Candidatus Ruthia magnifica str. Cm (Calyptogena magnifica): one gene and its partner. The protein of the gene in region 2 interacts with the protein of the main gene of each other region in a pairwise test. Links are inferred from orthologs where the notes say so. Each region holds a gene or a part of one and is shown on either strand. Other genes may lie near its edges.

Evidence for each region. Proteins that work in one complex are often made in the same cells at the same time.
Region 1: the proteins of secD (region 2) and pheT interact in binary tests that used the Escherichia coli proteins (3 or more experiments, as listed by UniProt). The link is inferred for Candidatus Ruthia magnifica str. Cm (Calyptogena magnifica) from one-to-one orthologs.

Annotation. Positions count from the first base shown.
Region 1 is NC_008610.1:693,001-696,071, forward strand. It holds pheT (phenylalanine--tRNA ligase subunit beta), read right to left. Parts: upstream 2,672-3,071; coding sequence 329-2,671; downstream 1-328. Other genes in the region: RMAG_RS03190 (integration host factor subunit alpha), read right to left, coding at 42-329; pheS (phenylalanine--tRNA ligase subunit alpha), read right to left, coding at 2,668-3,071.
Region 2 is NC_008610.1:1,066,362-1,074,692, reverse strand. The notes cover bases 1-2,959. They hold secD (protein translocase subunit SecD), read left to right. Parts: upstream 1-535; coding sequence 536-2,383; downstream 2,384-2,959. Other genes in these bases: secF (protein translocase subunit SecF), read left to right, coding at 2,380-2,959; yajC (preprotein translocase subunit YajC), read left to right, coding at 178-519; serS (serine--tRNA ligase), read left to right, coding at 1-156. Also shown: more of secF, read left to right, coding at 2,960-3,306; fabB (beta-ketoacyl-ACP synthase I), read right to left, coding at 3,346-4,563; fabA (bifunctional 3-hydroxydecanoyl-ACP dehydratase/trans-2-decenoyl-ACP isomerase), read right to left, coding at 4,563-5,072; RMAG_RS04975 (O-succinylhomoserine sulfhydrylase), read right to left, coding at 5,101-6,264; RMAG_RS05910 (hypothetical protein), read right to left, coding at 7,079-7,234. UniProt on the Escherichia coli protein: Part of the Sec protein translocase complex. Interacts with the SecYEG preprotein conducting channel. SecDF uses the proton motive force (PMF) to complete protein translocation after the ATP-dependent function of SecA.

The DNA.
Region 1 (3,071 bases), 380 kb from region 2 along the record:
TTTTAGCACTGTAACTTACACTTTTTAAGATACGTTTACGATTATTCTCCTTTTTGAGTAGCTGATTTAAGCTTTAATCCTGATTTAAATACTACTACTTTCCTGGCTAAAATTTCAACCAATTCGCCAGTTTTAGGATTCCTGCCTGGTCTGGAAGATTTCTCTCTAATAACAAAGTTACCAAAACTAGATAGCTTTACTGACTCTCCAGAGGCTAGAGTTTGTTTGATTTGATCAAAAAAATCATGCGTAATTGCCAATGCTTGAACATGGGTTATGTCCATACTTTTTACCAATGCACTGGCAATATCTTTTTTAGTAATTGACATTATCTGAGTATGGCTGAATATTGAGCTTGCATTAACACCAGTACTTCATCAACTTTAGCATTAAGTTGGGCCTCTGTTAATGTTCCTTCTAATGATTGATAAGTTAAACTAAGTGCAACACTTTTTTTGCCTGACTCAACCACTCCTCCTATGTAAACATCAAACAAGTTAACATCAACAAAATATTGCTGCTGCATGGCTTTAACACTTTGAATTAATTCAGCCACAGGCACAGCTTCATCAAGCACCAAAGCAATATCACGCCCAGATTGTTGGTACGGTGAAAGTGCTTTATATTGAGCAATATTACGAGATTTTATACTGACCAAGTCAATTTCAAACAGATAACATTTAGATAATGATAATTGTTTTTGCACCATTGGTGATAGCGCACCTATCCAACCTACTTGCTCACTATTTAATATAATTTTGGCTGTTTGCCCTTTTTGTAAAGCTGCGTGTTGTGCTGTTTCAAAGGAAAATTCAGCATTTGTTAATGCCAGTAATGATTCCAAATCAGCTTTAATGTCAAAAAAATCTAAAGGCTGTAAATCAGACGACCACTGTGCATCAAAGCGATTACCTGTGACAATAGCGGCTAATTTATTAGATTGTTTATCTGTCTTAATACCATCAAAACACAGACCAATTTCAAAAAATCTAGCATCCGTATGTCCGCGCCTTTGGTTAGATTCTACTGTTTGTAATAAGCCTGATATAAGTGAGGAGCGCATGATTGACATATCAGCTGAAATTGGATTTGAAAGCCTGATTTTTTTTGTATCTGGGCTGATTAAATTTTGATACTTTTCAGAAATAAAACTATAGGTAATGACTTCTTGATAACCGCGATTAACCAAGCTTTGCATAATATCATACTGGTCAACATTAGTCTCAGAAGTGGTACTAATGTTGGATTCTAAAGACAGTTTTTGAACGGGTAATTTATCATAGCCATATAGCCTTGCCAATTCTTCAATTAAATCAACAGGAATGCGAATATCAAATCTAAAACTTGGAGGGATAATGGTCCATGAATTATTGGTTTGTTGTGATATTTCAAATCCAAGATTAATAAATTTTTGTTCAATCCATTTGGCATCTAACTCAAGACCTAAAATCTTTTTAATTTTTTCTTGGCTGATCGTAATTGGCTTTAATTCTGGCAATGCGTTCTTATCAATACAAGCATTAACTTTACTTGCTTGACCACCACAAATTTCAACAATAAGTTGTGTGGTACGATCCATTGCCAACTCAGTTATATTAAAATCCACACCACGCTCAAAACGCAAGGATGACTCGGTATGTAAGCCATAACTTCTGGCCTTTCCTGCAATAAATACTGGCTCAAAAAAAGCACTTTCTAATAAAATATTGCTAGAATTATTTTTAATAGAGCTAGTCATACCACCCATAACACCTGCAATAGCAAGCACTGAATCACTATCAGCAATGACTAAAGTATCTTCTTTTAACTTTAGTGTGGTTTCATTCAATAATTCAAGTTGTTCACCAGATTTTGCCATTCTGACTTTAATATCACCTGTTAACTTTGACAAATCAAACGCATGCATTGGCTGACCCAACTCTAACAAAACAAAGTTGATAATATCAACCACAGGGGAATGAAGTTGTTGACCAGAGTGTACTAATTTATCAGCCATCCACTTGGATGTTTTAACTGTATTGTCAATACCTATAATGGTTCTTGTTAAATACTTTGGACAAGCTTGCGTATCGCTAACACTAGCACCAATGACACAATCACCTTGTGTAAATACTTCAAATTCTGGCAAATCAAAAGCCAAATTATAATGAGCACTCACTTCACGTGCAACACCTAAAACTGAAAAACAATCACCACGATTAGGTGTAATATCTAATTCAATAACATGATCATCAAGATTTAAATACGTTTTAATATTCTGTCCAATGGGTGCATCATCTTCAAGCTCAGCCATACCTAATTCAGATTCTGAGCAAATCATACCAAACGACTCAACACCTTTAAATTTGGTTTTTTTAATCTTAACACCACCTGGAAACTTAGCACCAACCGTAGCAACAATCACTTTTAAGCCTGAACGAATGTTTTTAGCGCCACAAATAATTTGTAAATTTTCAGCCTCACCCACATCAACTTGGCACAAATTTAGTTTGTCAGCATCAGGATGTTTATCACAAGAAATAATCTGACCCACTACAACACCTTTAAAAGCTAATGCAATAGGCACAATACCATAAACTTCAAGCCCTGCCATAGTTAATTGTTCTGCTAATGCTTCATCAGTTACATTAGGATTAACCCATTCACGCAACCAATTTGATAAAATATTCATCTAAATTGCCGTAAAAAACGACTGTCATTTTCAAAAAAAAGACGTAAATCATTCACACCATAACGCAACATTGCCAAACGCTCAATCCCTATACCAAATGCCAATCCGGTATAAACTTCTGAGTCAATATTGACTGATGATAATACATTAGGATGAACAACACCACAACCTAATACCTCAAGCCAACCCATTTTTTTACAAACTCGACAGCCTTTACCACTACAAATAACGCATTCAATATCAGCTTCTGCAGATGGCTCAGTGAATGGAAAATATGAAGGACGAAAGCGTACTTTCAATACTTCTTTTTCAAAATAAGCACGCAAGAAATCAATCAATAAACCCTTAAGTTGTGCAAAATTTGCATGTTTATCAACAATCAAACCTTCAACCTGGTGAA
Region 2 (8,331 bases):
AATAAGCCAGAATTATTACATACATTGAACGGTTCAGGTTTGGCGGTTGGTAGAACGTTAGTGGCCGTATTAGAAAACCATCAACAAGCCGATAGAAGTATTAAAATACCCTTTGTTTTACAAAGCTACATGGGTAGTCTAAAAGTTATTAATTAATTTTTTACATAAGGAAATAAAATGAATTTACTAGATTTAATCATTGCACCTGTATTTGCAGAAGGTTCAGTATCAGAGGGTAGTATTTCAGATCCATGGGGTGGATTGCCGTTTTTATTAGTTATGTTTGTGTTGATGTATTTTTTACTCATCAGACCACAACAAAAACGCGCCAAGGAACATAAAACGTTATTACTAACATTAAAAAAGGGCGATGAAGTTGTTACTAATGGTGGTGTGATTGGTAAAGTTATTTCTGTGGATGAATCTTTTGCAATATTGGAAATTGCTGATGGTATTGTGGTTAAGCTGCAAAAGCAAGGTATTAACCAAAAAATGCCAAAAGGCAGTGCTAAAATTTAATTAAAAGATAACCATTATGAATCATTACTCAAGGCTTAAGAATGCATTGATTATATTTGTTTTATTGCTTTCAATGTTGTACGCGTTGCCAAATATATTCGGCTCTGATTTAGCAGTTCAAGTATCAAGTGTAGGAAATACTTTGATTGTTGACCAAGATTTGAATAAAATTAAAAATGTATTAAAAGCTCAACAAATTGAGTTTAAATCTGTTGAATTAACCAATCAAAGAATTTTGGTGCGGTTTAAGGATAATACACAACAGCTTTTAGCTAAAGACGTGCTTAAGCAGGCATTAGGCCGTCGTTACGTGGTGGCGTTAAATTTAGCGCCTTCTGTGCCAGTTTGGCTGACAATCCTTGGCGGTAAAGCCATGTCGCTTGGTTTGGACCTTAGGGGCGGTGTGTATTTCTTATTAGAAGTTGATATGGAGACGGTAATTTCAGCTTTAATGAACAAAGTATATAATGAGCTTCGTGTTTTATTGCGTAAGGATAGACTATACAAGAGTATCAAGCAAGAAAATGGTAGTATTGTTATTCGTTTTAAACACGCTGAATTAAAAGACAAAGCAGCTCAGTTAATTAAATTAGAATTGGGTGATTTAGTGATGCTTGATAATAATTCGGATGAATTATCGTTAAATATAGGTATTAGCGAAAGTGCACAAAGACAAGCTAAAAAAAGTGCACTTAAACAAAATATTACAACATTGCGTAATCGAGTTAATGAGTTAGGCGTGACAGAACCAATTATTCAACAAAGCTCAGAGCGTATTATGGTCCAACTGCCAGGTGTACAAGATACAGCCAGAGCAAAAGAGATTTTAGGTACGGTGGCAACTTTAGAATTTAGACTGGTTGATGAAAAAAATGACCCACAAATTGCCATCCAATCGGGACGTGTGCCAATTGGTTCAAAACTCTATTATTTTAAAGATGGCAGCCCTTTATTGTTAAAGGATCGCGTTATCACAACGGGTGAGAATATTACGGGTGCGGCGTCTAGTATTGATCAAGAAAATAACATTCCAATGGTGAATATCACACTTGATAGTATTGGTGGTAGAGCAATGCTTAACACAACTAAAAAATACTTACATCATCGTATGGCAGTTGTCTTTATTGAAAATAAGGTTGAAACCATAATTAAAAATGGAAAAACCATTAAGAAACATACCACCACTAGAGATATTATTAATGCTGCCACAATTCAGAGTGCGTTTTCATCACGATTTCAAATTACAGGGATTGACAGTGCTCGGGAAGCTCGTAATTTAGCGTTATTATTAAGGGCAGGCTCACTCTCGGCACCAATTGAAATTATTGAGGAACGCACCATTGGCCCAAGTCTTGGTGCGGATAATATTACTAAAGGCATGACATCAGTATTGGTTGGGTTTGTTTTGGTTTTGTTATTTATGGCTATACGTTACCGTATATTTGGAATTGTGGCCAATGTGGCTTTGACATTTAATTTGGTGATGATTGTGTCTGTTTTGTCTTTATTACAAGCCACACTGACATTGCCAGGTATTGCAGGTATTGTACTCACAGTAGGTATGGCGGTAGATGCCAATGTATTAATTTTTGAGCGTATTAAAGAAGAATTGTGCGTAAATAGCAAAATTCAAAAAGCCATTTCAAACGGCTATGATAAAGCGTTACTGACCATTGCAGATGCTAATATTACAACATTAATTGCAGCATTAGTTTTATTTAGTTTTGGTACCGGGCCAATTAAAGGCTTTGCGATTACCTTGTCAATTGGTATTGTTACTTCCATGTTTACAGCCATTATTGTCTCACGTGCAATCATTAATAAAATATACGGTGGTAAAAAGTTAGAGGAGATTTCAATATGAGCTTAAAAGCACTAAACATTCCAACGATTGACTTTATTGGTAAGCGCACTTATGCCGTTATATTTTCGGTGTTATTGGTTACTGCTAGTATTGTTTCATTGACCATGAACGGATTTAAGCTAGGTATTGATTTTACTGGCGGTACTTTAATTGAAGTAGGCTATCAACAAGATGTTGATTTATCTGAGATTAGAGCCATGCTGGCTAAGGCAAATTTTAAAGGAGCCAATGTCCAATATTTTGGTTCAATTAATGAGGTTTTAATTCACCTAGAGCCACAATCAATTTCTAGTGCTAAACTAAGTTCAAAAATCATCCATTTATTAGGCGATGATGTTAATATTCGTCGAATCGAATTTGTAGGCCCTAAAGTGGGCGATGAACTCACTAATGATGGTGGTTTAGCAATGCTATATGCGTTGATTGGTATTTTGATTTATGTGACAATACGTTTTGAATATCGTTTTTCATTAGGCTCAATTGCTACCCTTATTCATGATGTTATTATTATCCTAGGTTTTTTCTCATTATTTCAAATTGAGTTTGATTTAACGGTGTTGGCTGCTATATTAGCTGTCATTGGCTATTCTTTAAATGATACTATTGTAGTGTTTGACCGAATTCGTGAAAATTTCTTATCAACACGTTATGTTGATTCTCCTAAGATTATTAATGATGCACTTAATCAAACATTATCTAGAACAATAATGACCTCTTTAACTACCTTATTGGTATTGTTAGCGCTGTTCTTTTTAGGTGGTGAAATTATCCATAATTTTGCTTTAGTATTACTAATTGGCGTGGTGGTGGGCACTTATTCTTCTATTTATGTCGCCAGTTCAATAATTCTTGCATTAGGCATTACTAAGGAAGATTTATTGCCATCTGAAAAAGAAAAGAAAGCACTTAACTCACGACCATAGTTAAGTAATATTTGAATGTTTGTTAAGAAGTTTTTTCGTTTATTGCTTGAATTTTTCAAAGACTAGGCAAGCATTTGTACCGCCAAAGCCAAAGCTATTAGACATGACTCTCTTGAGTGATTGTTTGGTTGTTGTTCGTACAATTGGTACACCTTCAGCCGCTTTATCAAGATTTTTAATATTAATAGATTCTGTCATGAAATCATTTTGTAGCATTAGTAATGAGTAAATTGACTCATTCACTCCTGCTGCACCCAATGCATGTCCGGAAAGGGATTTGGTTGAGCTTACATTTGGTATGTTATTGCCAAACACTGCTTTAATGGCGCTTAATTCTTTAATATCACCCACAGGAGTAGAAGTGCCGTGTGCATTGATATAATCAATCGGACCCTTAACGGTTGAAATGGCAAGTTGCATACAACGTTTAGCACCTTGACCTGACGGTGCAACCATATCATAGCCATCAGACGATGCGCCATAGCCTGTGAGTTCTGCAAGAATGATTGCACCTCTAGCTTGTGCATATTCTAATGATTCAAGTACTAACGCACCACCACCACCAGAAATAACAAAACCATCACGATTCGTATCAAAGGCACGAGAAGCGCTTGAAGGGGTTTGGTTGTATTTAGAAGATAAAGCGCCCATTGCATCAAATAACATGGTGAGCGACCAGTTTAGCTCTTCACCACCACCAGCAAACATCACATCTTGTTTGCCCATTTGAATTTGTTCCATAGCATTGCCAATACAGTGTGTAGAGGTTGAGCATGCAGAGCTAATTGAATAATTAATGCCCTTAATTTTGAACAGGGTTGAAAGACAAGCTGAAGTTGTAGAGCCCATCGTGCGTGGTACGCGATAAGGGCCGACTCGTTTAATGCCTTTTTTCCTTAAGATGTCGGCTGCTTCTACTACATTTTGGTTGCTAGCGCCACCAGAACCCATGATAAGTCCAGTACGTTCATTTGATGTTTGTTCAGGTGTTAATCCTGATTGTTTAATTGCTTCATCCAGGGCAACTGCATTATAAATGGCAGCATCAGCCATGAAGCGTTTCATTTTTCTGTCAATAACTTCACTAGAATCTAATTCAGCAATGGCGCCAGAGACGTGTGAACGAAGCCCCATTTGCGCTTGGTTTTCATCAAATTTAATGCCTGATTTTGCCGTTTTTAAAGAGGTTAAAACCTCCATGCAGTTTGCACCCAAACTAGAAATAATTCCCATTCCTGTGACAACAACTCTGTTCATTACATTTTTCTAGTATCTGCGAATAATCCAACCTTAAGGTTGGTGGCTTCGTAAGTGATTTTTCCATCCACTTCCATGGTTGCATCAGCAACACCCATGTACAATTTGCGTGCAATAACGCGTGATAAGTCAATTTTATAGGTGATTTTCTTTGCACTGGGCAATACTTGACCGACAAATTTAATATTGCCAGCGCCAAGCGCACGACCACGGCCACGACCACCTAACCAGCCTAGATAAAAGCCAATTAATTGCCACATAGCATCTAACCCTAAACAGCCAGGCATAACTGGATCTTCATTAAAGTGACATTCAAAAAACCATAAATAAGGGTTAATGTCTAATTCGGCAATAACCCCACCTTTGCCATATTCGCCACCCTTACTAGAGATATGGCTAATGCGATCAAACATCAACATTGGTGGCTTTGGCAGTTGAGCGTTGCCTGGCCCAAATAATTTACCATTGCCACATTTAATTAATTCATCATAGGAAAAAGAATTTTGCATTGTGTTTTATGTAAAAATTTTTCCTAGATTATACCACTGTCTGCTTAATGTCAGTAATGATGTCTTTAATGTCTTCTAGACCAACGGATATTCTGATTAATCCATCAGTTATATGAGCATCAAGTCTTTCTTCATCGGTTAAGCGTCCGTGTGTTGTGGTTGCTGGATGGGTGATTGTAGATTTCGTATCACCTAAATTAGCAGTAATGGAAAGTATGTTGGTGGCGTTGATTATTTTAAAGGCTGACTTTTTCCCACCTTTAATTTCAAACGATACAATACCACCAAAACCAGATTGTTGGGATTTGACTAAGTTGTAATCATGGTGCGAAGGTAAACCTAAATAATAGACTTTTTCTATCTGATCTTGGGCTTCAAGCCAGAAGGCAAGTTTAAGTGCATTGTCTGAGTGCGCTCTCATTCTAAGACTTAGGGTGTCTAGCCCTTTAAGCATAATCCAGGCGTTAAAAGCACTTAAACTCGGGCCTGTAGTGCGCACAAATCCACGAACTTGTTCAATAATATTAACATTTCCGACTACGGCGCCCGCTAGGCATCTGCCTTGACCATCAATATATTTAGTGGCTGAGTGAATCACAATATCAGCGCCTAAGGCAATAGGATTTTGTAGCGCAGGGCTTAAAATTGTATTGTCAACCGTCAAAAGAATATGATTGGCTTTTGATATTTTACTAAGCATAGCAATATCTACAACCTCACCCAGTGGATTAGATGGTGTTTCAAGTAAAAAAAGTTTTGTGTTGTTTTTTACTGAATCTTCCCATGCTGACAAATCAGATAAATCTACAAAATTAATATCAATATTAAATTTAGTAATAATGGTGTTTAGTAACACAATTGAGGTGCCAAACATATTACGAGAAGCAACAATATGATCACCTGATTTAAGCAGCGCCATGATGGTGGCAAAGATTGCTGCCATGCCAGATGAAGTTGCAACACATGCTTGTGCACCTTCAAGTGCGGCTAATTTTTTTTCAAAAGCGTCTACTGTAGGGTTTGTAAAACGTGAATATACATTTCCAGGCTCATTTTTAGAAAAGCAGTTGGCTGCCTGTTCAGCTGAATCAAAAACAAAACTAGAGGTTAAAAATATTGCTTCAGAATGCTCCTGTTCAGTGGTGGTTCGGTACCCTGTGCGTATGGCTTTGGTATTGAATTTTGTGTTCATTTATTTTAGAAATTTTTTTGTGATGATTCTAACAACATCTACCGTACTTATCCAATGTTGAAAAACAAGTTGCTAAATCTTGCGGTAAAATTATATTTTTTATATAAAAAATATAATTTTACTCTTTCTTCCCTTATTAGATAACGCATATCTTAACCTATGATGGAAATTTGCGTTCCAACAGTTATAAATGAAGGGAAAAATTTGTTTTTCACTATTATGCCTAGACTTTCTAAATTATATTAAATTCTGATTAATATTTCTACCATTTTTTATTCCATTCAAATTTTTGAAAACTTTTTATGAAAAAAAAGATATTACTACTTTGGTAATTTATTTTAAAATTTTATTATGTTTTTTGTAAAACTGCCTATTATTTTTTATGTATTTCTTTTTCAATTTGTAAATTCTATTTCTTTTTCTTGCATGCCTTAGTAATAATTTTAATTATTCGTCTTTCTTTTTAAGAATTCTATCAAAACCACCTTTAAATTTATTGTTGTATAAAATGTTCTTTTTAAAATGGATAGGTTACACCGAGCTCCATGCTCTAAATTGGCATATGTAGAAATTCTTTCTATAATTCAATAACTTTAATTTTTTTAAGATTAATTGAAATTAGCTAGTCCAAATTTAGAATTTATAATAAACAATATTTTTCTGTATTGTTAAATTTTTGTATAGTTATGGGGATGTATATTTTTATCAATTGTACACTTCAATTCTATTAATTTATTTTTTATGTGTTAATTGTTTCCTTATTATCATGACTAATAATGTTTCTAACATTTCAATAATATATTTGAATAAGTTTCTATTTTTTATCATTTAAACCTTGTTGATTACCTGCTTTAGAAAAAGGTTGGCAACAAAAAATCAGCATAAAATATCGTGCTTTGGTATGTTTTTTATGAATGTCAGTTTTTTCATAAAGTTTTTGTAAATTCAGTTTAATTTTACTTGTAAACATACCATTTGTGTCTTAGATTTTCTAAAACCATATGAAAACCGCTAAGTTCTGCAAATAAATCTATGAACTTCATTGAAGTTTTTGAATTTTTTACTATTAAAGCTTGTAAGAGGTTTTATTATTCTTACTCTATTGAACATAACACCTTTAATTTTGTCTGTTCTTTTGTTAATAAATCAGTTATTGTGTATGTTACAGTTGGATTAATAAAGACTCAATAATTATATCGTCCATAATCTGAATTATACCACCTTACCTTTACTCATTATCTTTTAAATTTACATTGTGTCAATACGATTAAGCTTCCTGGCTTATCATCAATTTTTTTCTAAAATACAAAATAACAGTACCCATCTCTTTCTTGTATGCTACTATCATTTTTCAATTTTCTATGAAAAACTTCACCCATTTTACTTGTCAATGTTTCTATGGAGAATGGGTTATTTCTAGACTAATCACAAAACTCATACTCTGGGTTATTACAAAATAAAAAAAATAGAGCTTTAGCGACAATTTTTTCAGAAAAGTAACTATTTTTTATGCTCATCATTTCCCTCATAATGGATAAACACAATAGGCATCCTTACTTTAATTCAATTTTTTGAATTGTGTCATCAAAAAACAAATACTGTATCCAAAAAAATTAAGTATTTTTTTAATGTCGCAGTTTTTATTGTTAATTTACTGCGTAATTTATGTTTAGAAATATATGAGTTATCAAGTAAGTCTTACTCTTATTCTATATTAAAATTCATTATTAGTTTCCAAATTTACTATTAATATCGTTAACAATATTTTTTAATTTTTTACCTTCATCGGAAGTAATAATACTGCTTATGTCCATTAGATTGGATAATTTATTAATACCTATTAACTCTCTACCTATCATGTCATAAGTATTATCAACATTTAAAGTTTCTTTTAAAATATTAAAATCTTAGCCCTTTGGAATTAGTTTTTCAACATTTTTACAGCTTTTTAATCCTAAATTTTTTAATTAACTCTTATCCAGTTACTGTAAAAAAGAAAATCTTTTTGAAACTTTCATCATCACCCTATAATATTTCTATTAAGCAGTAACACCTATAAGTTTGTTT